Regions from separate parts of the Streptacidiphilus sp. PAMC 29251 genome, predicted to be linked through region 3. Evidence: riboswitches for the same ligand, from Rfam matches in the RefSeq annotation. Region 3 holds a riboswitch; each other region holds the start of a gene.
What was found. Region 3 has a riboswitch for S-adenosylmethionine ahead of ACXKR8_RS09360 (putative leader peptide). Riboswitches for the same ligand answer to the same signal wherever they lie in the genome.

Region 1 (7,521 bases), 870 kb from region 3:
TGCTGCTCGTAGAGGCTGATCGGGCAGCCGACGTGGGTGCAGATCTTGGAGAAGACCAGGACGCCCTCGTAGCCCCAGGACGCCGACTTCTTGTCCTTGATGTCGTCCGGCTGCATCCGGACCAGCATCACCGCGGCCTTGGCGATGACCTCCTGGAAGTCCTCGTCGCTCTCCTTGACGCCCTCGGGCATCGCGAAGGTCAGCGAGCCGACACTGATGTCGGAGGCCTTCAGCGGCTCGTCGGTGTTCATGTTGACCAGCAGCTTGCCCTTGGCCCAGGCGGTGGAGTCGAGCTTCTTCTCCGGCAGCGGGCCCAGGTCGCGGAACAGCACCACGGCCGAGAGCGGGACCATCGCCATGGCGCCGATCATCGTGGTGCGGATCAGCTTGCGGCGGCCGAAGCCGCTCTCCTTGGCGCCCTGGCGGAAGTCCGCGAAGACCTGCTCGCGGACCTCGGGGGAGGCCTCGATCGGGTGCCGCTCGGCGGCGTGCTCCTCGTCCGACATCAGCGTGCGGGCCCAGTGGACCGCGCCGACGCCGATGCCGAGCAGGGACACGCCCAGGGTCATGCCCAGCGCGAAGTTCAGCGCGCTGAGGTGGCCGAGCGGGAACAGGTACACGACCCCGGTGTGGCCGTCGCCGTTGGAGCGCGGGATCGCCACGTAGGACGCGATGAACCCGATCGTCGCGATCATCGAGAGCAGGAACCAGAACGCCACCTGGCGCTCGGCCCGGGCCGCGGCCCGCTCGTCGATGTCGGTACGTCGGTGCTCGTGGGGCGGCAGCCCCGGATCGGCGAAGGAGTCGCCGACCACGGCGACCGCTCCGCCGTGGGCCCCTTGGGCCACCGGCAGGTGTTCTTCAGACATGTTGTCCTGGCTCGTCATGACTTCTTGGCCTTGGGAGTGCGGGCGGCGATCCAGATCGCGATACCGATCAGGGCGCCCAGCGCGAAGATCCAGCCGAACAGACCCTCAGTGACCGGGCCGAGGGAGCCCAGCGTGAGACCGCCGTAGTTGGGGTTCTTCGCCTGGTCCGTCGTGTGGGTGACGTAGGCGATGATGTCCTGCTTGTTCTGCTGGCTCATCGTGGTGTCCGGGAAGTTCGGCATGCTCTGCGGCCCGGTCTGCATGGCCTCGTACATGTGCTTGGGGCTCACACCGTCCAGCGAGGGCGCGAACTTGCCCTCGGACAGAGCGCCGCCGGCTCCCGCGAAGTTGTGGCACATCGCGCAGTTGGTACGGAACAGCTCCCCGCCCCGGGACACATTGCCCGCGGCGTACTGGTCGGCCGTCGGGACGGTCGGACCGGCGCCGAGCGAGCCGACGAAGGCGGCCAGCTGGTCGATCTGCGCCTGCGAGTAGATGTTGCGCTTCGCGGGGATCTGGGCGCCGGGCTGCTGGGCCGGCATCCGGCCGGTGCCGACCTGGAAGTCCACCGCGGCCGAACCCACACCCACCAGGGTCGGGCCGATCTTGGTGCCTTCGCCGTTCAGGCCGTGGCAGCTGGAGCAGCCGACGGCGAACAGCTTCTTGCCCTGCTCGACCGACAGGGACTGGCCGGAGTCCGCCTGCGCACTGCTGGCAGGCGCGAAAGCGGCGTACAGCCCGCCGGTGGTCGCCAGCGCGAAGAGTAGGACGACGAGCGCTGCCAGCGGGTGGCGTCGTCGAGCGGAGAGCGGCTTCTTGGAATTCTTGGGCACGGATTAACCCCGGTGTGAGGATCTGGAGCGTCTGGAGTCTGGTTGACCGTCAGGTCGGTCTGTGGGGACCGCCCGGCGGTGAGCCGAGGGGACGGTCCGACCCTGCACTACTTGATCAGATAGATGGTCGCGAAGAGGCCGATCCAGACCACGTCGACGAAGTGCCAGTAGTAGGACACGACGATCGCGGCCGTTGCCTGCTCGTGCGTGAACCGCTTCGCGGCGTACGTACGGGCGAGGACCAGCAGGAAGGCGATCAGGCCACCTGTCACGTGCATGCCGTGGAACCCGGTGGTCAGGTAGAACACCGAGCCGTAGGGGGAGGAGGACAGGGACAGGTGGTCAACCTTCACCAGGTCCGTGTACTCGTAGATCTGACCGCCGATGAACATCGCGCCCATGACGAAGGTGAGCATGAACCAGGCCCGGAGCTTCTTCACGTCGCCGCGCTCGGCGGCGAACACACCCATCTGGCAGGTGAAGGAAGAAAGCACCAGGACGGTGGTGTTCACCGACGCGAAGGGAACGTTCAGGGCCTCGTTGAGGGAATGCCAGTATTCCGTCCCGGTCACCGAGCGGAGTGTGAAGTACATCGCGAACAGGGCCGCGAAGAACATCAACTCGGACGCGAGCCAGACGATGGTTCCCACGCTGACCAGGTTCGGCCGGTTGACCGATCCGTGAGCGTGTCCGGTTTCTACTGCAGTTGCTGTCGCCACGACCGCCATTATGTCGGTCGCTTATTCCGTCTTCACTCCGGGGGTGGTTCCTCGGTGTGTCCGCACCCTGTCGTACCCTCCGCCGGGTGCCGGACCCCTGACGACCAGGCAGGTAGCCCGAATGGCGGGGAGCCCCGCACCGGGCCGCCCTCGCGCGACTGGCCGTGGGTCCCTCGAAATGGTGAACCCCGGACCGCCGGACGGCTGCCCCGACGATCTCCCCGGTACGCACCGGTGCTACAGCCCCCTCCGGCGGAGTAGCATCCGCGGGACGCCGAAGTGGTCCCGATCACATCCCAGGGGGATAACGGACGATGGCACTGAACGTTCTTGTCTACAGCGACGACCGAAACACGCGCGAGCAGGTCCTGCTGGCCCTGGGGAAGCGCCCCGCCGCGGACCTGGCGGAGCTTCAGTACCTGGAGTGCGCCACCGAGCCCGCCGTGATCAAGGCCCTGGACGCGCACGCCAAGGGCGGCCGCCGGCTCGACCTGCTGGTGCTGGACGGCGAGGCCACCCCGGTCGGCGGGATGGGCCTGTGCCGCCAGCTCAAGGACGAGGTCTACGGCTGCCCCCCGGTGCTGGTGCTGATCGGCCGTCCGCAGGACTCCTGGCTGGCCGCCTGGAGCCGGGCGGACGCGGCCATCGCCGCGCCGGTCGACCCGGTGGCGCTGGCCGAGGCGGCCACCACCCTGCTCCGGGGCGCCGCGCATCTCGTTCGCTGAGATCTCCCGTCCGGGCGATGTGCCCGGTCGCTAGGCTGGGGCCTCTCCCTCATCCCATCCAATGAGAGGCCCACGGCCATGGCTCACGTGTTTCCTGCGAACGGCGGCGGCGACCCCGTGCAGGCGCGCTCCTGGCCGGACGTCCTCAGCACGCTGATCGCGGGTACCGACCTGTCCGCCGCCGAGACCGGCTGGGCGATGGACCGGATCATGACCGGTGAGGCCACCCCGGCCCAGGTCGCCGCGTTCATGGTGGCGATGCGCGCCAAGGGCGAGACGGTGGAGGAGATCACCGGCCTGGTCGAGGCCATGTACGGGCACGCCACGGTGATCGAGGTGCCGGGGCGGGCGGTGGACATCGTCGGCACCGGCGGCGACCGGGCCAAGACCGTGAACATCTCCACCATGTCGGCGGTGGTCGCGGCCGGCGCCGGCGCGCTGGTGGTCAAGCACGGCAACCGGGCCGCCTCCTCCGCCAGCGGGGCCACCGACGTGCTGGAGAAGCTGGGCGTGAACCTGGGCCTGACGCCGCGGCGGGTGGCCGAGGTGGCCGCCGAGGTCGGCATCACCTACTGCCCGGCCCCGGTGTTCCACCCCGCCATGCGGCACGCCGGTCCGGCGCGTGGCGACCTGGGCATCCCCACCTTCTTCAATCTGCTCGGCCCGCTCACCAACCCGGCCCGGGTCCTGTCCAACGCGGTGGGCTGCTTCGACAGCAGGATGGCCGGGCTCATCGCCGGCGTGCTGGCCAGGCGCGGCGCGTCCGCGCTGGTCTTCCGGGGCGACGACGGGCTGGACGAGCTGACCATCACCGGCACCTCCACGGTCTGGCAGGTGCGCGACGGCGAGGTCGAGCGCAGCACCTTCGACCCGCACGACGTCGGCATCGAGTACGTCGGCATCGAGGCGCTGCGCGGGGCCGACTCCACGTACAACGCCGAGGTCGCCCGCCGGGTCTTCGCCGGCGAGCACGGCCCGGTGCGGGACGCGGTCCTGCTCAACTCCGCCTCGGCGCTGGTCGCCCTGGACCAGACCGCGGCCCCGCTGGCGGAGCAGCTGGCGGCGGCGATGAAGCGCACCGCCGAGTCGATCGACTCGGGCGCGGCGGAGGCGGCGCTGGCCCGCTGGGCTGCGGCGACGCACAAGTAGTCCCAACGGCTGTTCCACATGTTGGACAGGGGTTCTCCCGGTGGGCGGACCCCTGTCATACTTCTTCACAGGTCACGAGTGACAGCACGCGGTGAAAATCCGCAGCGGCCCCGGCTTGCTGTCCGGCAACCCTCCTTCCGTGGCGGGGTGCTTCCGGGTGACGACCAGGCCCTTCGGCAACACTGCCGCAGGGCAAGCGCGGATCCCTCTGTTGTACGGCCATTGGCCAGGGGTCCACTGGATGCCCTGGAGGGGCCGCTATGTCCACGTACTCTGATGTCGTCGCTGTCTGCGAGCCGCTGGCCGTGCTCGGCCGTGACGTCGAGGTGCCGCTGGTCGACGGGGACAAGGTCACCTACGCCGCGCTGGACTACGCCGCCAGCGCTCCGGCCCTGCAGCGGGTCTGGGACGACGTCGCCGCCTACGCCCCCTACTACGGCAGCGTGCACCGCGGGGCCGGCTACCTGTCCCAGCTCTCCACCGACCTGTTCGAGCAGAGCCGGGCCACCGTCGCCGAGTTCCTCGACCTGCGCGGCGGTGACCAGGTGGTCTTCACCCGGGCCACCACCGACTCGCTGAACCTGCTGGCGGGTGTGCTGCCGACCGGCACCCGGGTGTTCGCCTTCGAGACCGAGCACCACGCCTCGCTGCTGCCGTGGCGCCGCGAGGACCTGACCGTCAGCTACCTGCGCGCCCCGCGCTCCCCCGAGGAGGCGGTGGCCGCGCTGGACCAGGCGCTGGGGGAGTGTCCCGAGGGCCCCAAGCTGGTCTGCGTCACCGGGGCGTCCAATGTCACCGGGGAGATCTGGCCGGTCCGCGAGCTGGCCGCCACCGCGCACCGGCACGGCGCCCGGATCGTCCTGGACGCCGCCCAGCTGGCCCCGCACCACCCGGTGTCGGTCCGCGACCTCGACGTCGACTGGGTCGCCTTCTCCGGGCACAAGCTCTACGCCCCCTTCGGCGCGGGCGTGCTGGCCGGCCGCAGCGACTGGCTGGACGCCGCCGAGCCCTACCTGGCCGGCGGCGGCGCCAGCCGCACCGTGGCCCGGGAGGCCGACGGCTCGGTCGCGGTGGAGTGGCAGCAGGGGCCGGCCCGGCACGAGGCCGGCTCGCCCAATGTGATCGGGGCCTACTCCATCGCCTCCGCCTGCAAGGCGCTCACCGAGGCCGGGTTCGACCGGCTGGTGGCCCGGGAGCAGTACCTGATCGGCCGGCTGCGGGCCGGGCTCGCCGACATCCCCCAGGTCAAGGTGCTGACCCTGTTCGGCGAGGACCACCCGCGGGTCGGCGTGCTCTCCTTCGTGGTCCAGGACTGGAACAGCTCGCACTTCTCCGCCGCGCTGTCCGCCGAGTACGGCATCGGCGTCAGGGACGGGCTGTTCTGCGCGCACCCGCTGGTGCGGACCCTGCTCGGCGGCGAGGAGGCCTCCCCGTCCGAGTGCGGCGCCCCCGAGGCCTCGCTGCCGGGGGAGCGCAGCCTCAACGCGATCCGGGTCAGCTTCGGGGCCGGCACCCCCGACGAGCACATCGACCGCTTCGTCGCGGCCGTGCGCGAGCTGGTCACCCAGGGCGCGCAGTGGGCCTACCGGACCGAGGGGGCCGCTGCGTGCCCGACACCCGCCGCCAGGCCTGACTCGCCGCCTGGCCTGGGTCCCTCCCAGCGGCGGCTACTCGTCGAGGCCGATCGCGAAGGCGGCGTCCAGGTCGTGCCGGGAGTAGGTGCGGAAGGCGATGTGGGTCTCCGTGGACTCCACCCCGGCCACCTTGTTGACCTGGCCGGGGATCACCTCGGCCAGGTCGTCGTGGGCGCGCACCCGGACCATCGCCACCAGGTCGTGCTGCCCGGTCACCGAGTACACCTCGCTGACGCCGTCGATCGCGGCGATCGTCTCGGCGATCTCAGGGATCCTGTCGACGCTGGTCTTGATGAGCACGATCGCGGTGATCACGGGGGTTCTCCTGGCAGGATGGACGGCTTCGTCCGGCCAGAGTATCCACGCCTGCGGCAGTACAGCAGCCAGCAGAAGAGGAAGCCTCCGGCGAAGCCGATCAGATGGGCGGTGTAGGCGACCCCGGTGACCGCCGCCGAGGGCGCGCCGACCGAGGCCCACTGGATCGCGAACCACACCCCCAGCACCAGCCAGGCCGGGAAGCGCAGCGGCAGGAACAGCAGGAACGGCAGCAGGCTGGTCACCCGTGCCTTGGGGTAGAGGCACAGGTACGCCCCCAGCACCCCGGCGATCGCCCCCGAGGCCCCCACCAGGGTCTGCGTGCCGCTGCTGCCGTGCACGGCGAACAGGGCGTAGCCGTAGGTCGCCAGGTACCCCAGCCCCAGATAGCAGAGCAGGTAGCGCAGCCGGCCCATCCGCTCCTCGACCATGGCGCCGAAGACGTAGAGGAAGAGCATGTTGCCCATCAGGTGCATCCAGCCGCCGTGCACGAACATCGCGGTCAGCACCGACAGGGCCGGGACCTTGGGGAACGCACCGGGGCGGGGCAGCCGCCGGCGGCGGCGGGGGCCGCCGCCCGGTTGTCCAGCAGCTCTCCGGGGATCACCCCCCAGTGCTGGTAGTACGCCAGCTCCGAGCAGGCCCGGGCGCTGCCGCTGCCGTACAGCGGGTCGACGCCGGAGACCGGGCCGACCAGGAAGACCAGGGTGCACAGCGCGATCAGCGCCCAGGTCACCACCGGGACGTACGGAGCCGGGCTGTCGTCGCCTGCCGTGCGTACCGGGATCACCATGCAGTAAGCATTCCTTCATCGGACAAATCTGACACCGGACCACCCCTCCATGTGGGGGAAGGTCTTCGCGCCGGTCAGCGAGGCCATAGGGTTGACGGAGCGGAAACTCCTGCGAGCCGACCAGAGCCGAGCCGTGCCGACCCGAGAGGACCACCCATGTCTGTTCCCCTTCCCACCGAGGGGACCCGGTGGCGCTGCACCCTGTGCGGCAACCTGACCCGCTTCGACGTGACCCGGTCCTCGCGGGTGGTGGAGTTCATCCACCTGGACCTGGCGGGGGAGCCCCGGGTGGAGGAGCGCGAGGTGCTGAGCGAGGTGGTCGAGTCGGTCCGCTGCCGCTGGTGCAACGCGGTGGACCAGATCGAACTGGTGGACCGGCCGGGGGCCGCCGCCGAGGCGGCGGCGCAGGTGGCCAAGGCCGAGCAGTAGGCATCCGAGTGGCGCGGTGACGAGTAGGGGGCACAGCGGGCGAGAATGGTCCTCC
Region 2 (7,521 bases), 2.6 Mb from region 3:
AACGCCAGCGTCGTTCTGTACTGCGAGGTAATCGGATGACCACCCCGGAAGACACCCCCTACGACGCCGTTCCGCAGGACGGCACTTTTCGGCTGCGGCCGCAGTATGAGCCTGCGCCCCCGCCGGACACCTCGACCGTGCAGCTGGGTGGGGGCGGCGGGTACGGGTACGGCGCGCCGATGCCGGCGTATGAGGCGACGCCGACGGTGTTCTCGCCGACGCCCGCGCCCGGCGCTGAGCCGCCCGCTGAGAGTCTGATCAGGTTCGGGCCGGGCGTGCCCGACCCCAAGACCGCGCGGACCATGGCCGTCTGGCAAGGCGCCGGCCCGGCCGGCGCCGCTGCCGGCGCCGAGGAGAAGAAGCCGAAGAAGCGGCTGCTGGGCGGCTTCCTGCTGGCCGCCTTGGTCTTCCTCGGGGTGGTCGCGTTCCTGCTGTGGAACCACTTCGCCACCCCGCTGGCCATCAGCTCGGTCAAGGTCACCACCAGCCCGGCCGCCCTGGCCTGCGACGGCACCGAGCAGATCAACGCCGTGGTCAACACCAACGGCGGCTCCGGGAAGATCCAGTACCGCTGGCTCCGCAGTGACGGCGAGGACGACGGGATGCAGACCAGGACCGTCCCCTCGGGGGTGCACCAGGTGTCGCTGCCGTTCCACTGGACCGTTCAGGGCCGCGGCAATCTGCAGGCGACGGCGACGGTGGAGATCACCGAGCCCGGTGACCACTCCGCCTCCGCCACCTTCAACTACTCCTGCTCGAAATAACCTCGCAATAGCTCAGCCCTTCTGATCCTCCGTCAGGGCCTGGTACTGCTCCAGGAACCAGGCCGACGGCGGCAGCGCCGTGCTCGCCGCGGCCAGCCGCCGGCTGCGGGCCGTGCGCTCCTGCTCCGGCATGGTCAGGGCGGTGTGCAGGGCCTCCGCCGTGGCGATGATGTCGTAGGGGTTGACCACGATGGCGTCCTGGCCCAGCTCCTCGTAGGCGCCGGCCTCGCGGGAGAGGACCAGGGCGCAGCCCTGGTCGGAGACCACCGGGACCTCCTTGGCGACCAGGTTCATGCCGTCCCTGATCGGGTTCACCAACGCCACGTCGGCCAGCCGGTACGCGGCCAGCGAGCGCGCGAAGTCGTCGTCCACCTGCAGCATCACCGGCTGCCAGGTCGGCGTGCCGAACTCGTCGTTGATCTCCTGGGCCACCCGCAGCACCGAGGCGGTGTACTCGCGGTACTCCGGCAGGTCGTGCCGGGAGGGGTAGGCGAAGGCGATGTGGACGACCCGGTCCAGCCACTCGTCGCGGGTCCGCAGCAGGTGCCGGTAGGCGTGCAGGCCGCGGACGATGTTCTTGGACAGCTCGGTCCGGTCCACCCGGACCACGGTCTTCCGGTCGCCGACCGCCTCGCGCAGCGAGGCCAGCCGGGAGTCCACGTCCGGACGGTGCGCCCGCTCGCGCAGGAAGTCGCCGTCCGCGCCCAGCGCGTGCACCCCGAGCTGGGTGGTCCGGCCCTTGTAGGTGACGGTGAGGGCGTCCCGGTCGACGTCGGCGCCGAGGATCGCCTCGCAGCAGTCGGCGAAGGCGCCGGCCCAGCGCCGGGTGAGGAACCCGGCGTGGTCCGCGCCCAGGATCCCGGCCAGCACGTCCCGGGCCACGTCGTCGGGCAGCAGCCGGTAGTAGTCCGGCGGGGCCCAGGGGGTGTGCGAGAAGTGCCCGATCCGCAGGTCGGGCCGCAGCTCGCGGAGCAGCCGGGGGGTCAGTGACAGGTGGTAGTCCTGGACCAGCACGGTGGCGCCCGGCGCCGCGTTCTCGGCCAGGGCCTCGGCGAAGGCGGTGTTGTACGCCTCGTAGGAGGCCCACTCGCGCCGGAAGGAGCTGCCGAAGACCGGGGTGGTCGGGGTGTTGAAGATCAGGTGGTGGACGAACCAGAGGGTCGAGTTGGCGATCCCGTTGTAGGCCCGGGCGAAGGTGCCCGGGTCGATGTCCAGCATCCGTACCGAGGGGTCGTCCAGACCCTGCCGGGTCGCGGCGCGGTCGCCCTCCGACAGCGCGGCGCAGACCCAGACCGAGTCGACCTCGTCGCCGATGGCGCTCAGCCCGGAGACCAGCCCGCCGCCGCCCCGGCGTGGGGTGAGGGTGCCGTCGTCCTCGACGGTGAACGAGATCGGACCCCGGTTGGAGGCGAGCAGAATCGATGCCGGACTAGCTGTGACCATGGTGCTCAGCCTTGCCTACTCGTGACCGGGTCAAACGTCGTTCGCGGTCAGCGTGACGATGGGTGGCCGGTCGGTGACCGGGATGTCCGCGGTGGTGGGGGTGAATCCGGCCGCGGTGCGGGTGAACTGGGTGAGCCTCGGGGTGGCCAGGTCGTCCGCGGCCTTGATCCGGTTGCTGCGGACCAGCCGGTCCAGCGCGGTGAGCTGGATGGTGGCCGCCATCCGGCCGAGGGCCTGCGCGTCCTGGTGCCGGTGGTGCCGGACGCCGACGTCCACCTGGGCCAGGGCGTCGAGCCCGGCCAGCTCCAGGGCGTCCACCAGCAGGCCCAGCTCCACGCCGTAGCCGGTGGGGAAGGGCAGCCGCTCCAGCAGCGAGCGCCGGGCCGCGTACTCGCCGCCGAGCGGCTGGACGAAACCTGCCAGCCGCGGCCAGTAGAGGTTCAGCAGCGGGCGGGCGACCAGCTCGGTGACCCGTCCGCCGCCGGCCGGGATGACCGCGTCCTCGGTCTCCAGCGGCCGGTCGTACATGGCCTTGACGAAGGCCACCTCGGGCTCGGTGAGCAGCGGCCCGACGATGCCGGAGACGAAGGCGGAGTCGAACTCGCGCAGGTCGGCGTCGATGAAGCAGACGATGTCGCCGCTGGTGGCGAGGAGCGAGCGCCACAGCACCTCGCCCTTGCCGGGCAGCACCGGCAGCTCGGGAAGTATCGAGTCGCGGTGCACCACCCGGGCCCCGGCGTCGGCGGCGACCTGCGCGGTGCGGTCGCCGGAGCCGGAGTCGACCACGACCAGTTCGTCCACCAGCGGCACGGCGTCCATCAGGTCGCGGCGGATGGCGGACACGATCCCGCCGACCGTGGCCTCCTCGTCCAGCGCGGGCAGCACCACGCTGACGGTGCTGCCGCTCGCCCGCTTGGCGGCGAGCAGCTCGGGCAGCGAGCGGTCGGCGGCCGCCCAGGAGCGGTGGCGCAGCCAGTCCGCGACCTCGTCAAGCACAGGACTCCTCTGGTGTGACACGGGCCGTGATGCGCGTCTCGTCTCGCGGACGCCCAGTGATCGCGGGCGTCGCTTCGGTTACAGTCTTGGGGATGACACGCGTCCGCCGCACGGTGGACACACGTCGTCAGCTCCACTCCGGTGCGACCACAGTATCCAAGCGCCGGAGCACAAACGCGGTCCGGCTGCGACCGGTCGCCATAGAGCTCATCCAGAGGGACTGAGGGAACGGCCCGTTGAAGTCCCGGCAACCCTCCTGCCAGCTACAGCCGTCAAGGCCCTGGTGGGGAAGGTGCCAATTCCGTCCTGCGGCGAAACGCGTCGCGGGGAAGATGAGGAGAGAGGGCCTCGCCATCATGGCTGCTGTAACTGTCACACCCGAGTCTTTCGGTCCCGCCGTCGCCCTGTCCTGCAGGGAGTGCGGTGCGCGGACCCCGCTCGCCCCCGACTTCGCCTGTACCGAGTGCTTCGGGCCCCTTGAGGTGGCCTACGAGCTGCCGAGCGGCGACCCCGAGGCGCTCCGGGCGCGGATCGAGGCGGGCCCGGCGAACATCTGGCGCTACGCGCCGCTGCTGCCGGTCTCCGCGGACGTGGCGACCAGGCCCAACATCAACCCCGGCTGGACCAAGCTGGTCAAGGCCGACAACCTGGCCCGCGAGCTGGGCGTCACCGGCGGCCTGTACGTCAAGGACGACTCCGGCAACCCGACCCACTCCTTCAAGGACCGGGTCGTCGCGATCGCCGTCGAGGCCGCCCGGGTCTTCGGCTTCACCACCCTCTCCTGCTCCTCCACCGGCAACCTGGCCGGAGCGGTGGGCGCCGCCGCCGCCCGCACCGGGCTCCGCTCCTGCGTGTTCATCCCGCAGGACCTGGAGCAGGGCAAGATCGTGATGGCTGCCGTGTACGGCGGCGAGCTGGTCGGCATCGAGGGCAACTACGACGATGTGAACCGCTTCTGCTCGGAGCTGATCGGCGACCCGGCCGGTGAGGGCTGGGGCTTCGTCAACGTCAATCTGCGGCCGTACTACGGCGAGGGCTCGAAGACCCTGGCGTACGAGATCTGCGAGCAGCTGGGCTGGCGGCTGCCGGACCAGCTGGTGATCCCGATCGCCTCCGGCTCCCAGCTGACGAAGATCGACAAGGGGCTCAAGGAGCTGATCGCGCTCGGCCTGGTCGAGGACAAGCCCTACAAGATCTTCGGCGCCCAGGCCGAGGGCTGCTCCCCGGTCTCGGTGGCCTTCAAGGCCGGCCACGACGTGATCCGCCCGCAGAAGCCGAACACCATCGCCAAGTCGCTGGCGATCGGCAACCCGGCGGACGGCCCCTATGTGCTGGACATCTGCCGGCGCACCGGCGGCGCGGTCGAGGACGTCAACGACGAGGAGGTCGTGGACGCGATCAAGCTGCTGGCCCGGACCGAGGGGATCTTCGCCGAGACGGCGGGCGGGGTCACCGTGGGCGTGCTGCAGAAGCTGATCAAGAACGGCCTGCTCGACCCGGCCGTCGAGACCGTGGTCCTCAACACCGGCGACGGCCTGAAGACCCTGGACGCGGTGGAAGCCACCACCGGCCTGTCCGCCACCATCCGCCCCACCCTTGACTCCTTCCGAGAGGCTGGCCTCGCATGAGCGTCTCCGTCCGCATCCCGACCATCCTGCGCACCTACACCGGCGGCGCCGCCGAGGTGAAGGCCGAGGGCGCCACCCTCGCCGCTGTCATCGCCGACCTGGAGGCCCACCACGCCGGGATCGGCGGCCGCATCCTCGACGACAGCGGCAAGCTGCGACGTTTCGTCAATGTGTATGTGAACGACGACGACGTGCGTTTCGCCGACGGCCTGGAAACCGTGATCGCCGACGGCGGCGCGGTGTCGATCATTCCCGCCGTGGCCGGTGGCTGATTTCATTCGTTCCGCCGCCTGACAAAAGCCGGGGTGCCTTCCTCCATCAGGAGGGCACCCCGGTTCTTGCTTTCCCGGGACAGCGGTAGAGTGGCTTCCGGTTGAGGCAGGCCGCGCGGTCCGCGCGGTATTCAAACCCCTTCTCTTCCGGTATCTGCCACCACCTGCAGCCCAAGGGGCTGCCGCGCCCCCACGGGTTCGCCGAGAAATCCTGAAGCGATTTGTCCTTCAGGTCCGCTATGCCCGGAGCGCTTTGCTGCCCTTTGTTGGCATAAGCACTGCTCTGCCCCTTAATACCGGCTGAGAATTCTCCGCCGTGCGCCCTGTTGCGGAGGGCATCTGAGTGGATACATTCAGCGTCGGTCAAGCGTCGCGCAGAGCGTGGGCGCTCGATCCGGTCCGCGGAGTGCGGTCCGTGAAAGGGCCAGTAATAGGGGAGTACGGAATGGCTCAGGGCACCGTCAAGTGGTTCAACGCGGAGAAGGGATACGGCTTCATCGCGGTCGACGGTGGTGCGGACGTGTTCGTCCACTACAGCGCGATCCAGATGGACGGCTACCGGTCGCTCGAGGAGGGCCAGCGGGTCGAGTTCGAGATCTCGCAGGGTCAGAAGGGTCCGCAGGCGGACATGGTCCGCGTGGTGTGACCGCTCGGTCGAGCGATCGTCGAGACGCTTTTCGGTGGGCCCGCACTCCTTCTCGGAGGGCGGGCCCACGGGCGTTCCCGGGGTCCGAGTGAGACATCTGCTTGCTCCCACCCGTCGCCCGACCGCCACCCCTCATCGAGGCCCTGAAGGGCCGCACCTTGCACTCAAGGGGTGAGAGTGCTAATCATTGGCGTTAGCACTCTGAGGTAGAGAGTGACAACGGGCCGGGTAGGTGAGGCTCCGGACGCGACGGGAAGTGACCGTCGTAGGTCGGGGCCGTCCGTCGCGGGCGCCAGCGCGGTCCACACGCAGCCACCCTGTCCGGGAGGACCACTTCCATGGCCAAGATCATTGCGTTTAACGAGGAAGCTCGTCGCGGCCTTGAGCGCGGGATGAACCAGCTCGCCGACGCTGTCAAGGTCACGCTCGGCCCCAAGGGCCGCAACGTCGTCCTGGAGAAGAAGTGGGGCGCCCCCACGATCACCAACGACGGTGTCTCCATCGCCAAGGAGATCGAGCTCGAGGACCCGTACGAGAAGATCGGTGCCGAGCTCGTCAAGGAGGTCGCCAAGAAGACGGACGACGTCGCGGGCGACGGCACCACCACCGCCACCGTGCTCGCCCAGGCGCTCGTCCGCGAGGGTCTCCGCAACGTCGCCGCCGGCGCCAACCCGATGGCGCTGAAGCGCGGCATCGAGAAGGCCGTCGCCGCCGTCTCCGCCCAGCTCCTCGAGCAGGCGAAGGACGTGGAGACCAAGGAGCAGATCGCCTCCACCGCCTCCATCTCCGCCGCTGACCCCCAGATCGGCGAGCTCATCGCCGAGGCGATGGACAAGGTCGGCAAGGAAGGCGTCATCACCGTCGAGGAGTCGCAGACCTTCGGTCTGGAGCTCGAGCTCACCGAGGGCATGCGCTTCGACAAGGGCTTCATCTCGGCGTACTTCGCCACCGACCTGGAGCGTATGGAGACCTCGTTCGAGGACCCCTACATCCTGATCGCCAACTCCAAGATCGGCGGGGTCAAGGACCTGCTCCCGATCCTGGAGAAGGTCATGCAGTCCGGCAAGCCGCTGCTGATCATCGCCGAGGACGTCGAGGGCGAGGCGCTCTCCACCCTGGTCGTCAACAAGATCCGCGGCACCTTCAAGTCCGTCGCCGTCAAGGCTCCGGGCTTCGGTGACCGTCGCAAGGCCATGCTCGGCGACATCGCCATCCTCACCGGTGGCACGGTCATCTCCGAGGAGGTCGGCCTCAAGCTTGAGAACGCCGGTCTGGAGCTGCTCGGCCGCGCCCGCAAGGTCGTCATCACCAAGGACGAGACCACCATCGTCGACGGTGGCGGCGAGAGCGACCAGGTCGCCGGCCGGGTCAACCAGATCCGCGCCGAGATCGAGAACAGCGACTCGGACTACGACCGCGAGAAGCTCCAGGAGCGCCTGGCGAAGCTCGCGGGCGGCGTGGCCGTCATCAAGGCCGGCGCCGCGACCGAGGTCGAGCTCAAGGAGCGCAAGCACCGCATCGAGGACGCCGTTCGCAACGCGAAGGCGGCCGTCGAGGAGGGCATCGTCGCCGGTGGCGGCGTGGCGCTGCTGCAGGCCTCGGTGGTCTTCGAGAAGCTGGAGCTGGAGGGCGACGAGGCCACTGGCGCCAACATCGTCAAGGTCGCCCTTGAGGCCCCGATCAAGCAGATCGCCTTCAACGCCGGCCTCGAGGGCGGCGTCGTGGTCGAGAAGGTCCGCAACCTGCCCTACGGCCACGGCCTGAACGCCGCG
Region 3 (7,521 bases):
GACCTGGAACAGCTCGCGCTGTGCCGCGCCGTTGCCCTTGCCGATGATCAGTTCGAGCCGGCCGCCGGAGAGGTGGTCCAGGGTGGCGTAGTCCTCGTAGGCGCGGACCGGGTCCAGCAGGCTGAGCGTGGTGACCGCGGTGAACAGCCGGACCCGCTTGGTCAGCGCGGCGATGTGGCTGAGCACCACCGGCGGCGAGGAGGAGATGAAGGGCCGCTCGTGCCGCTCGCCCACGCCGAAGCCGTCGAAGCCCAGCTCCTCGGCCTGCAGCGCGCTGTCGACCACCTGCCGGAACCGCTCCTGGGTGGACACCTGGACCCCGGTGACCGGGTCCGGGGCGTGCACGATCAGGGTGATCTGGATGAACTTCACGAGGCCACCCGCTCCGCCGCCGCCGAACTGCCGCCGCCCGCGCCCGGCTGGGCCAGGCCGAGGTGGTCCCGCAGGGTGCTGCCCTCGTACTCGCTGCGGAACACCCCGCGCTCCTGCAGCAGCGGGACCACGGTGTCGGCGAAGCCGTCCAGGCCCTGCGGGGTGATGTGCGGGACCAGGATGAAGCCGTCGCTGGCGTCGGCCTGGACGAAGTCGTTGATGGTGGTGGCGACGGTGTCGGGGGAGCCGACGAAGGTCTGCCGGCTGGTGGTCTCGATCACCAGGTCGCGGATGGAGAGCTTCTGCGCGGCGGCCTTCTCGCGCCACTCCTTGGCGGTCGCCAGCGGGTCCCGGTACATCCGCACACTGGCCCGGCCGCGGGCGATGGTGTGCTCGCCGGGATCGGGGTCGATCTCCGGCAGCGGCCCGTCCGGGTCGTAGGAGCTGAGGTCGCGGTTCCAGAGCTGCTCCAGGAACTTGATCGCGGTCTGTCCGCTGACCTGGGCCCGGCGCACCTCGCGGGCCTGCTCGACGGCGTCGGCGTCGGTGTCGCCGAGGACAAAGGTGGCGGCGGGCAGGATCAGCAGCTCGTCCCGGCTTCGGCCGTAGCGGGCCAACCGGCCCTTGACGTCGGTGTAGAAGGCCTTGCCCGGCTCCAGGGCGCTGTGCCGGCTGAAGATGGCGTCGGCGGTGGAGGCGGCGAACTCCCGGCCCTCCTCCGAGTCCCCGGCCTGGAAGATCACCGGGCGCCCCTGCGGGCTGCGCGGCACGTTGAACCGGCCGGCGATGTCGAAGTGCTGGTCGTGGTGCTCGAACCGGCCGGCGTCGGCGTCGCCGAGGAACACCCCGGACTCCTGGTCGGCGACGATCTCGCTGCCGTCCCAGGAGTCGAACAGCTCGGCCGTGGTGGCCAGGAACTGCTGGGCGCGGGAGTAGCGGTCCTCCTGCTTGAGGAAGCCGCCGCGGCGGAAGTTCTCGCCGGTGAAGGCATCCCAGGAGGTGACCACGTTCCAGGCGGCCCGGCCGTCCGAGAGGTGGTCCAGCGAGGCGAACTGCCGGGCCACCTCGTAGGGCTCGTTGAAGGTGGAGTTGATGGTGCCGGTCAGCCCGATCCGCTCGGTGACCGCGGCCAGCGCGGCCAGCACGGTGAAGGTGTCGGGGCGGCCGACCACGTCCAGGTCGTAGACCTTGCCGCCCTGCTCGCGCAGCCGCAGGCCCTCGGCCAGGAAGAGGAAGTCGAACTTGGCGCGCTCGGCGGTGCGGGCGAAGTGGGCGAAGGAGCTGAACTCGATGTGGCTGCCGGCCTCGGGGTCGCTCCACACCGTGGTGTTGTTCACCCCGGGGAAGTGCGCCGCGAGGTGGATCTGCTTCAGGGGCTTGCTCATGGTTCCGGTCTCTCCTCAGCCTGCGGCGGGTCGGGCGGCGGCGGCGTAGCGGTTCGCGGGGCGGGTCAGGCCCAGCAGCCCGCGCAGGGTGTCGGCCTGGTAGGCGGTACGGAAGGCGTCGCGGCGCTGCAGCTCCGGCACCAGCCCGCGGGTGATCTGCTCCAGGTCGTGCGGCAGGGTGGCCGGGCGCAGCCGGAAGCCGGTCAGACCGGCCTGCTGCCAGTCCTGCAGCAGGTCGGCCAGCTCGGCGGGGGTCCCGGCGAAGATCTGCGCGTCGCTGCTGTACGGCTCGCCGGCCACGGTGTCCAGCCGTTCCCGGCGGGCCTGCGCCGCGTCACTGCTGTCGTCCAGGAACACCACCAGGTCGCCGAAGACGTGCACGGTCTCCTCGCTGCGGCCGGCCGCTTCCTGCTCGGCGCGGATCTCGGCGAGGATCGCCCCGGCGTCCTCGCGGTCACGCGGTGTGACGAAGCCGACATCGGCCGAGCGGGCGACCAGCCGGAACGGGACGGTGGCATGCGCCAGCGCCGCCACGATCGGCTGCCCCTGCGGCGGGCGCGGGGTGATGGACGGCCCCTTGACGCTGAACTTGCCGCCCTCGAAGTCGATGTAGTGCAGCTTGTCGCGGTCGACGAAACGGCCGGTGGCGGTGTCGCGGATCTCCGCGTCGTCCTCCCAGCTGTCCCAGAGCCGGCGGACCGCCTCGACGTAGTCGGCGGCCTCGTCGAACAACTCGGTGAGCAGCGCCTGGACCTCCGGCTTGGCGAAGTCCTCCAGCCGGAACGACGGCACGGTGCGGCGGCCGAAGAGCTCGGCCTCGTCGGGGCGTCCGGCGACCTGCACCCTGACCCCCGCCCGGCCGGTGCTCACATAGTCCAGGGTGGCGATCGCCTTGGAGAGGTGGAACGGCTCGGTGTGGGTGACCACCGCGGTGGGGACCACCCCGATGTGCTGCGTCAGCGGCGCGATCCGGGCGGCGATGAGCACCGCGTCCAGGCGGCCCCTGACCCGGTCGGTGCGCTGGTCCGGGGCGGAGAGCCCGGAGGACTGCAGGCCGAGCGAGTCCTCGATGGTGACGAAGTCCAGCAGCCCGCGCTCGGCCTCGGCGACCAGATCGGCCCAGTACGCCGCGGTGAGCAGCTCCTTCGGGCGGGCATCTGGTTCGCGCCAGGCGGCGGGGTGCCAGCCGGCGCCGTCCAGGGCCACCGAGAGGTGGAGGGCAGGGTGTGGCTGAGGCATGGGGATGTCGCTTCCTGCTACGGGTGGGGGCGCCACCGGTGCGGAGGGCATGCCGAACGGAACCCGCGCCGGGGCTGGGCCCGGGGCGGCGTCGGCGGTGCGGAGAGGGAGAGGTACGTGCGGGTGCGGAGCGCGGTGGACGCGCTGCGGCTCAGGCTGAGGGTCAGGCCCGGCAGGTCGGACAGAGGGCGCTGGCGATGCGCTGAAGATCGATGTGCCGACGGGAGTACGTGCCGATGGATCGACGCACTGCTGTCACCTCCGCCTTCACTCGCGCGCTTGCGGTTGCCTGGACCGGCACCGCCTGGTCGTCACCTGGAGCACCCCGCCGCGTCGGAGGGTTGCTGGTCAGCAAGCCAGGGCTTGTCGCTGACGCTCATAACCTGAGCTCACGGTAGCTCCGGTTGGGCGTCGAACACAATCCCCAGTGATCGACTCGGGTTCGAGAAAACATCAACTTCCTTTGCCCCAACACCGGGTGGTCGGAAAGTCTTCCCAGCAGATGGACGGCATTGTCTAAAATCTGCTGAGCGGTTAGCATCGGCCCTGGTTATGAGCGTCAGCACCAAGCCCTGGCTCGCTGACCGGCAACCCTCCGACGCGGTGGGGTGCTCCAGGTGACGACCCGACAGGACGATTCTCCTGTAAGCGCGAGGCCCCGGTGGGGCCGGAAGACGAGCGAGGTGATCCAGATGCAGGCACAGCGAGTGGCCCGACGCCATGTCGACCTGCTTCGGGTGAGCAGCGCCTTGTGTCCGAGGACATCCCCGGTCTGTTGACCCCGGTCTCCTGACCACGGTCCGTGACCAAACCGGCGTTTCTCAACGCCGTGATTCCGACTCGATCACGCCCTCACCCCACCACGCCGCCACCCGTCCGAGCCCCTCCCCGGGCCACGGAGTGGTGCTGCGCCCCCACGGGATGGAAAGCACACCATGAGCCGCTCGGACACCCTCGCCCGGATACCCGCCGCACCGGAACCCCCGCCGCCGCCCTCGGACGAGCAGCTGCTCGCCGCGAAACTCGTCCCGCTGCGCCGTCCGGGCCAGTGGGTCTCGGCCGCGGCGCTGCTGGTGCTGTTCGCGATGTTCGTCCACACGGTGTTCAGCAACAGCAGGTTCCAGTGGGGCACGGTCGGCAGTTTCTTCCTGAACGGGTCGATCCTGAAGGGCCTTGAGCTGACGCTCTGGCTCACCGCGGCGGTGATGGCCACCGGCTATCTGCTGGGGATCGGGGTGGCCGCGATGCGGCTGTCGCGGAACCCGGTGCTGCGCGGGCTCAGCTTCGGCTTCGTCTGGCTGATCCGGTCGGTGCCGCCGCTGGTGCAACTGCTCTTCTGGTATGAACTAGCCTCGCTCTACCCGAAGTTGTCCTTGGGCATCCCGTTCGGCCATGAGTTCGTGACGGTGAAGACCGCGCATCTGTTCAGCGGCATCCTGGCCGCCTTCGTCGGGCTGACCCTGGACGTCGCCGCCTTCTCCTCGGAGATCGTCAGGGGCGGCATCCTCTCGGTCGAGCACGGCCAGACCGAGGCGGCCGAGGCGCTGGGTCTGGGACAGGGGCGGATCTTCCGCCGGATCGTGCTGCCGCAGGCGATGCCGGCCATCGTCCCGGCGTCGGGCAATCTGCTGATCGGGATGCTGAAGGCGACCTCGATCGTCAGCGTGATCGCGGTGCAGGACCTGCTCTACTCGTCCCAGCTGATCTACAACCAGAACTACCTGATCATCCCGCTGCTGCTGGTGGCCACGCTCTGGTACATCATCCTCACCACGCTGCTCTCGATCGGCCAGTACTTCGTCGAGCGGCACTACGCCCGAGGCAGCAACCGCCGTTCCGGGGAGGGCTTCTGGCAGACCTTCCGGGGCAATGTGCCGCTGCTCGGGCGGACCGGACGCGAACTGGCGGGCCTCTCATGAGCGAGCCTCTCGTGAGCGAGCCGGTGCAGGACGCGGCCGTGCCGGACGCGGTGGAGCCGCCGCTGGTCCGGATCCGGGGCCTGCGCAAGAGCTTCGGCACCCACCTGGTGCTGGACGGGATCGACCTGGACGTACGCCAGGGCGAGGTGACCGTCCTGCTCGGCCCCTCCGGATCCGGCAAGTCCACCCTGCTGCGCAGCATCAACCACCTGGAACGGCCCGACGCCGGGTTCGTCGAGGTGGGCGGCGAGATCATCGGCTACCGCCACCACGGCGGCAAACTGCATGAGCTGCGCCCCCGGACGATCACCCGGCAGCGGGCCCGGGTCGGCATGGTCTTCCAGCAGTTCAACCTGTTTCCGCACCTCACCGTGCTGGAGAACATCGTCGAGGCCCCGGTGGCGGTGCGCGGCAGCTCCCGGAAGCAGGCCGCAGCCAGGGCCCGCGAACTGCTGGAGCGGGTCGGCCTGGCCGGGCGGGAGGACTCCTACCCCCGGCAGCTGTCCGGCGGCCAGCAGCAGCGGGTGGCGATCGCCCGTGCGCTGGCGATGGACCCGCAGCTGCTGCTGTTCGACGAACCCACCAGCGCGCTCGACCCCGAACTGGTCGGCGAGGTGCTCGCGGTGATGAAGGACCTCGCCCTCAGCGGGATGACCATGATCGTGGTCACCCATGAGATCGGCTTCGCCCGGGAGGTCGCCGACACCATGGTCTTCCTCGACGGCGGCCGGATCATCGAGTCCGGCTCCCCGGCCGAGGTGCTGGCCGATCCGAGCCATGAACGGGCCCGCGCCTTCCTCGCCGCAGTCCTCTAACACCGCCCCTGCGCCACTTCCCTACCACCGCCATGCCATTTTCCGTTCCCTGAAAGGAACTTCCGTGTCGCACGTCCCCCATAAGGCATCCGCCGCGCTCGCCGCCACCGCCGTTCTGGCTCTGCTCACCGCCTGCGGTTCCTCCAGCTCCGGCAAGACGGTGACGCCCGCGGCCGGCTCCTCGTCCCAGGCGTCGCAGGCGGCCCAGCCGGCCCAGGCCGCGTCCACCGCGCTGCCGACCCAGGACGTGGTGTCCTCGATCCAGGCCGACCCCGCGCTGAAGGCCGAACTCCCGGCGGCGGTGCAGAGTCGCGGCTCGCTGATCCTGGGCACCAGCCAGGTGGTCGGCACCTCCGGCCTGCCGCACGGCGGCCAGGGCCCGGACGGCAAGGCCGTCGGCCTCGACATCGACCTGCGCGACGCCGTCGCCAAGGTGCTCGGGGTGACCTGGGACGTGCAGTACGGCACCTTCCCCACCGTCATCCCGGTGTGCAGAACGGCAAGTACGACGTGGGCCAGGACAACTTCGGCGCCACCAAGGCCCGGGAGCAGGTGGTCGACTTCGCCACCTACCTCAACGACGGCCAGTCCTTCCTGGGCGCCAAGGACCTCAAGATCGACAGCGCCACCACCCTCACCGACCTGTGCGGCTTCAACGTCGCCACCAGCCCGGGCTCGACCTTCCAGCAGATCCTCACCGACGGCGCGTCCAAGTGCGCCGCGGCCGGCAAGAGCCCCTACAAGGTGCAGTACTTCGCTGACACCGCGCCGATCTTCCTGGGCCTGGCCAACGGCAAGGTGGACATCTACTTCGGCCCGACCCTGAGCCTGAAGTACGAGTCGACCCACATCCCGGACACCAAGTACCTCGGCCAGATCAGCACCACCCCGGTCGGCTTCGTCACCGCCAAGAACTCGCCGATCTCCAAGGCGCTCAGCGACGCGGTGAACAAGCTCATCGCCAGCGGGGACTACGCCAAGATCTTCGCGAAGTGGGGCGTTCCCGGCATCGGCCTCTCCACCTCCGTCGTCAATCCGCCCACCACTTTCTGATCCGGCAGGAGTCCCTCCGATGACCGAACCCGTTCCCAGCGTCTCCATCGCCGACAGACCGCCGGACGACGCCGAGCCCGCCGCCGCCGAAGCGCAGCGCCCGCTCTCCTCCCAGCGGGTCATCCCGCTGCGGCACCCGGGCCGCTGGATCGCCACCCTGATCGTGCTGGTGCTCGCCGCCCAGTTCGCCCACGGGCTGGTCAGCAACCCCTTCTACCAGTGGGACCGGTTCGCGTACTGGTTCGTCCGGCCGGTGATCCTGCGCGGCCTGGTGGTCACGCTGGAGGTCACCGCGCTGAGCGCCGTCCTCGGCCTGGTCGGCGGGATCGTGCTGGCGCTGGCCCGGCTCTCCAGGAACCCGGTGCTGCGCGGGGTCAGCTGGATCTACATCTGGCTGTTCCGCTCGATCCCGCTGATCGTGGTGCTGCTGATCCTGTTCAACTTCAGCGCGCTGTACCGGACGCTGAGCCTGGGCGTCCCGTTCGGCCCCGGCTTCTTCCACTTCGACGAGTCCAAGCTGGCCAGCGAGCTGGTGGTGGCCACGGTCGGGCTGAGCCTGAACGAGGCGGCCTACGCCGCCGAGGTGGTCCGGGCCGGCGTGCTGTCGGTGGACCAGGGCCAGCACGAGGCCGCCGCCGCGCTGGGGCTGCCGAAGGGCTACCAGTTCCGCCGGATCGTGCTGCCGCAGGCGCTGCGGGCCATCGTCCCGGCCTATGTCAACCAGCTGATCGGGCTGAT

Region 1: another riboswitch for S-adenosylmethionine. It lies ahead of ACXKR8_RS13270 (aminotransferase class V-fold PLP-dependent enzyme); the one in region 3 lies ahead of ACXKR8_RS09360 (putative leader peptide).
Region 2: another riboswitch for S-adenosylmethionine. It lies ahead of thrC (threonine synthase); the one in region 3 lies ahead of ACXKR8_RS09360 (putative leader peptide).

Annotation. Positions count from the first base shown of each region.
Region 1 is NZ_CM135725.2:2,840,582-2,848,102, reverse strand. Features, by position in the region: gene qcrA (cytochrome bc1 complex Rieske iron-sulfur subunit) at 1-887, opposite strand, end outside; gene qcrC (cytochrome bc1 complex diheme cytochrome c subunit) at 884-1,702, opposite strand; gene ctaE (aa3-type cytochrome oxidase subunit III) at 1,810-2,430, opposite strand; gene ACXKR8_RS13280 (hypothetical protein) at 2,736-3,146, shown strand; gene trpD (anthranilate phosphoribosyltransferase) at 3,225-4,295, shown strand; SAM riboswitch class IV at 4,366-4,500, shown strand; partial or broken gene ACXKR8_RS13270 (aminotransferase class V-fold PLP-dependent enzyme) at 4,556-5,928, shown strand; gene ACXKR8_RS13265 (Lrp/AsnC family transcriptional regulator) at 5,963-6,244, opposite strand; partial or broken gene ACXKR8_RS13260 (rhomboid family intramembrane serine protease) at 6,241-7,037, opposite strand; gene ACXKR8_RS13255 (hypothetical protein) at 7,194-7,466, shown strand.
Region 2 is NZ_CM135725.2:4,615,397-4,622,917, reverse strand. Features, by position in the region: gene ACXKR8_RS21615 (serine/threonine-protein kinase) at 1-39, shown strand, start outside; gene ACXKR8_RS21610 (hypothetical protein) at 36-764, shown strand; gene ACXKR8_RS21605 (alpha,alpha-trehalose-phosphate synthase (UDP-forming)) at 777-2,207, opposite strand; gene ACXKR8_RS21600 (glucosyl-3-phosphoglycerate synthase) at 2,238-3,203, opposite strand; SAM riboswitch class I at 3,408-3,542, shown strand; gene thrC (threonine synthase) at 3,536-4,831, shown strand; gene ACXKR8_RS21590 (MoaD/ThiS family protein) at 4,828-5,103, shown strand; gene ACXKR8_RS21585 (cold-shock protein) at 5,549-5,749, shown strand; gene groL (chaperonin GroEL) at 6,088-7,521, shown strand, end outside.
Region 3 is NZ_CM135725.2:1,966,243-1,973,763, reverse strand. Features, by position in the region: gene ACXKR8_RS09375 (LLM class flavin-dependent oxidoreductase) at 1-372, opposite strand, end outside; gene ACXKR8_RS09370 (NtaA/DmoA family FMN-dependent monooxygenase) at 369-1,757, opposite strand; gene ACXKR8_RS09365 (LLM class flavin-dependent oxidoreductase) at 1,773-2,996, opposite strand; gene ACXKR8_RS09360 (putative leader peptide) at 3,160-3,246, opposite strand; SAM riboswitch class IV at 3,267-3,380, opposite strand; SAM riboswitch class IV at 3,545-3,653, shown strand; gene ACXKR8_RS09355 (putative leader peptide) at 3,689-3,775, shown strand; gene ACXKR8_RS09350 (amino acid ABC transporter permease) at 3,932-4,915, shown strand; gene ACXKR8_RS09345 (amino acid ABC transporter ATP-binding protein) at 4,978-5,730, shown strand; gene ACXKR8_RS09340 (hypothetical protein) at 5,752-6,081, opposite strand; gene ACXKR8_RS09335 (transporter substrate-binding domain-containing protein) at 6,220-6,783, shown strand; gene ACXKR8_RS09330 (amino acid ABC transporter permease) at 6,803-7,521, shown strand, end outside.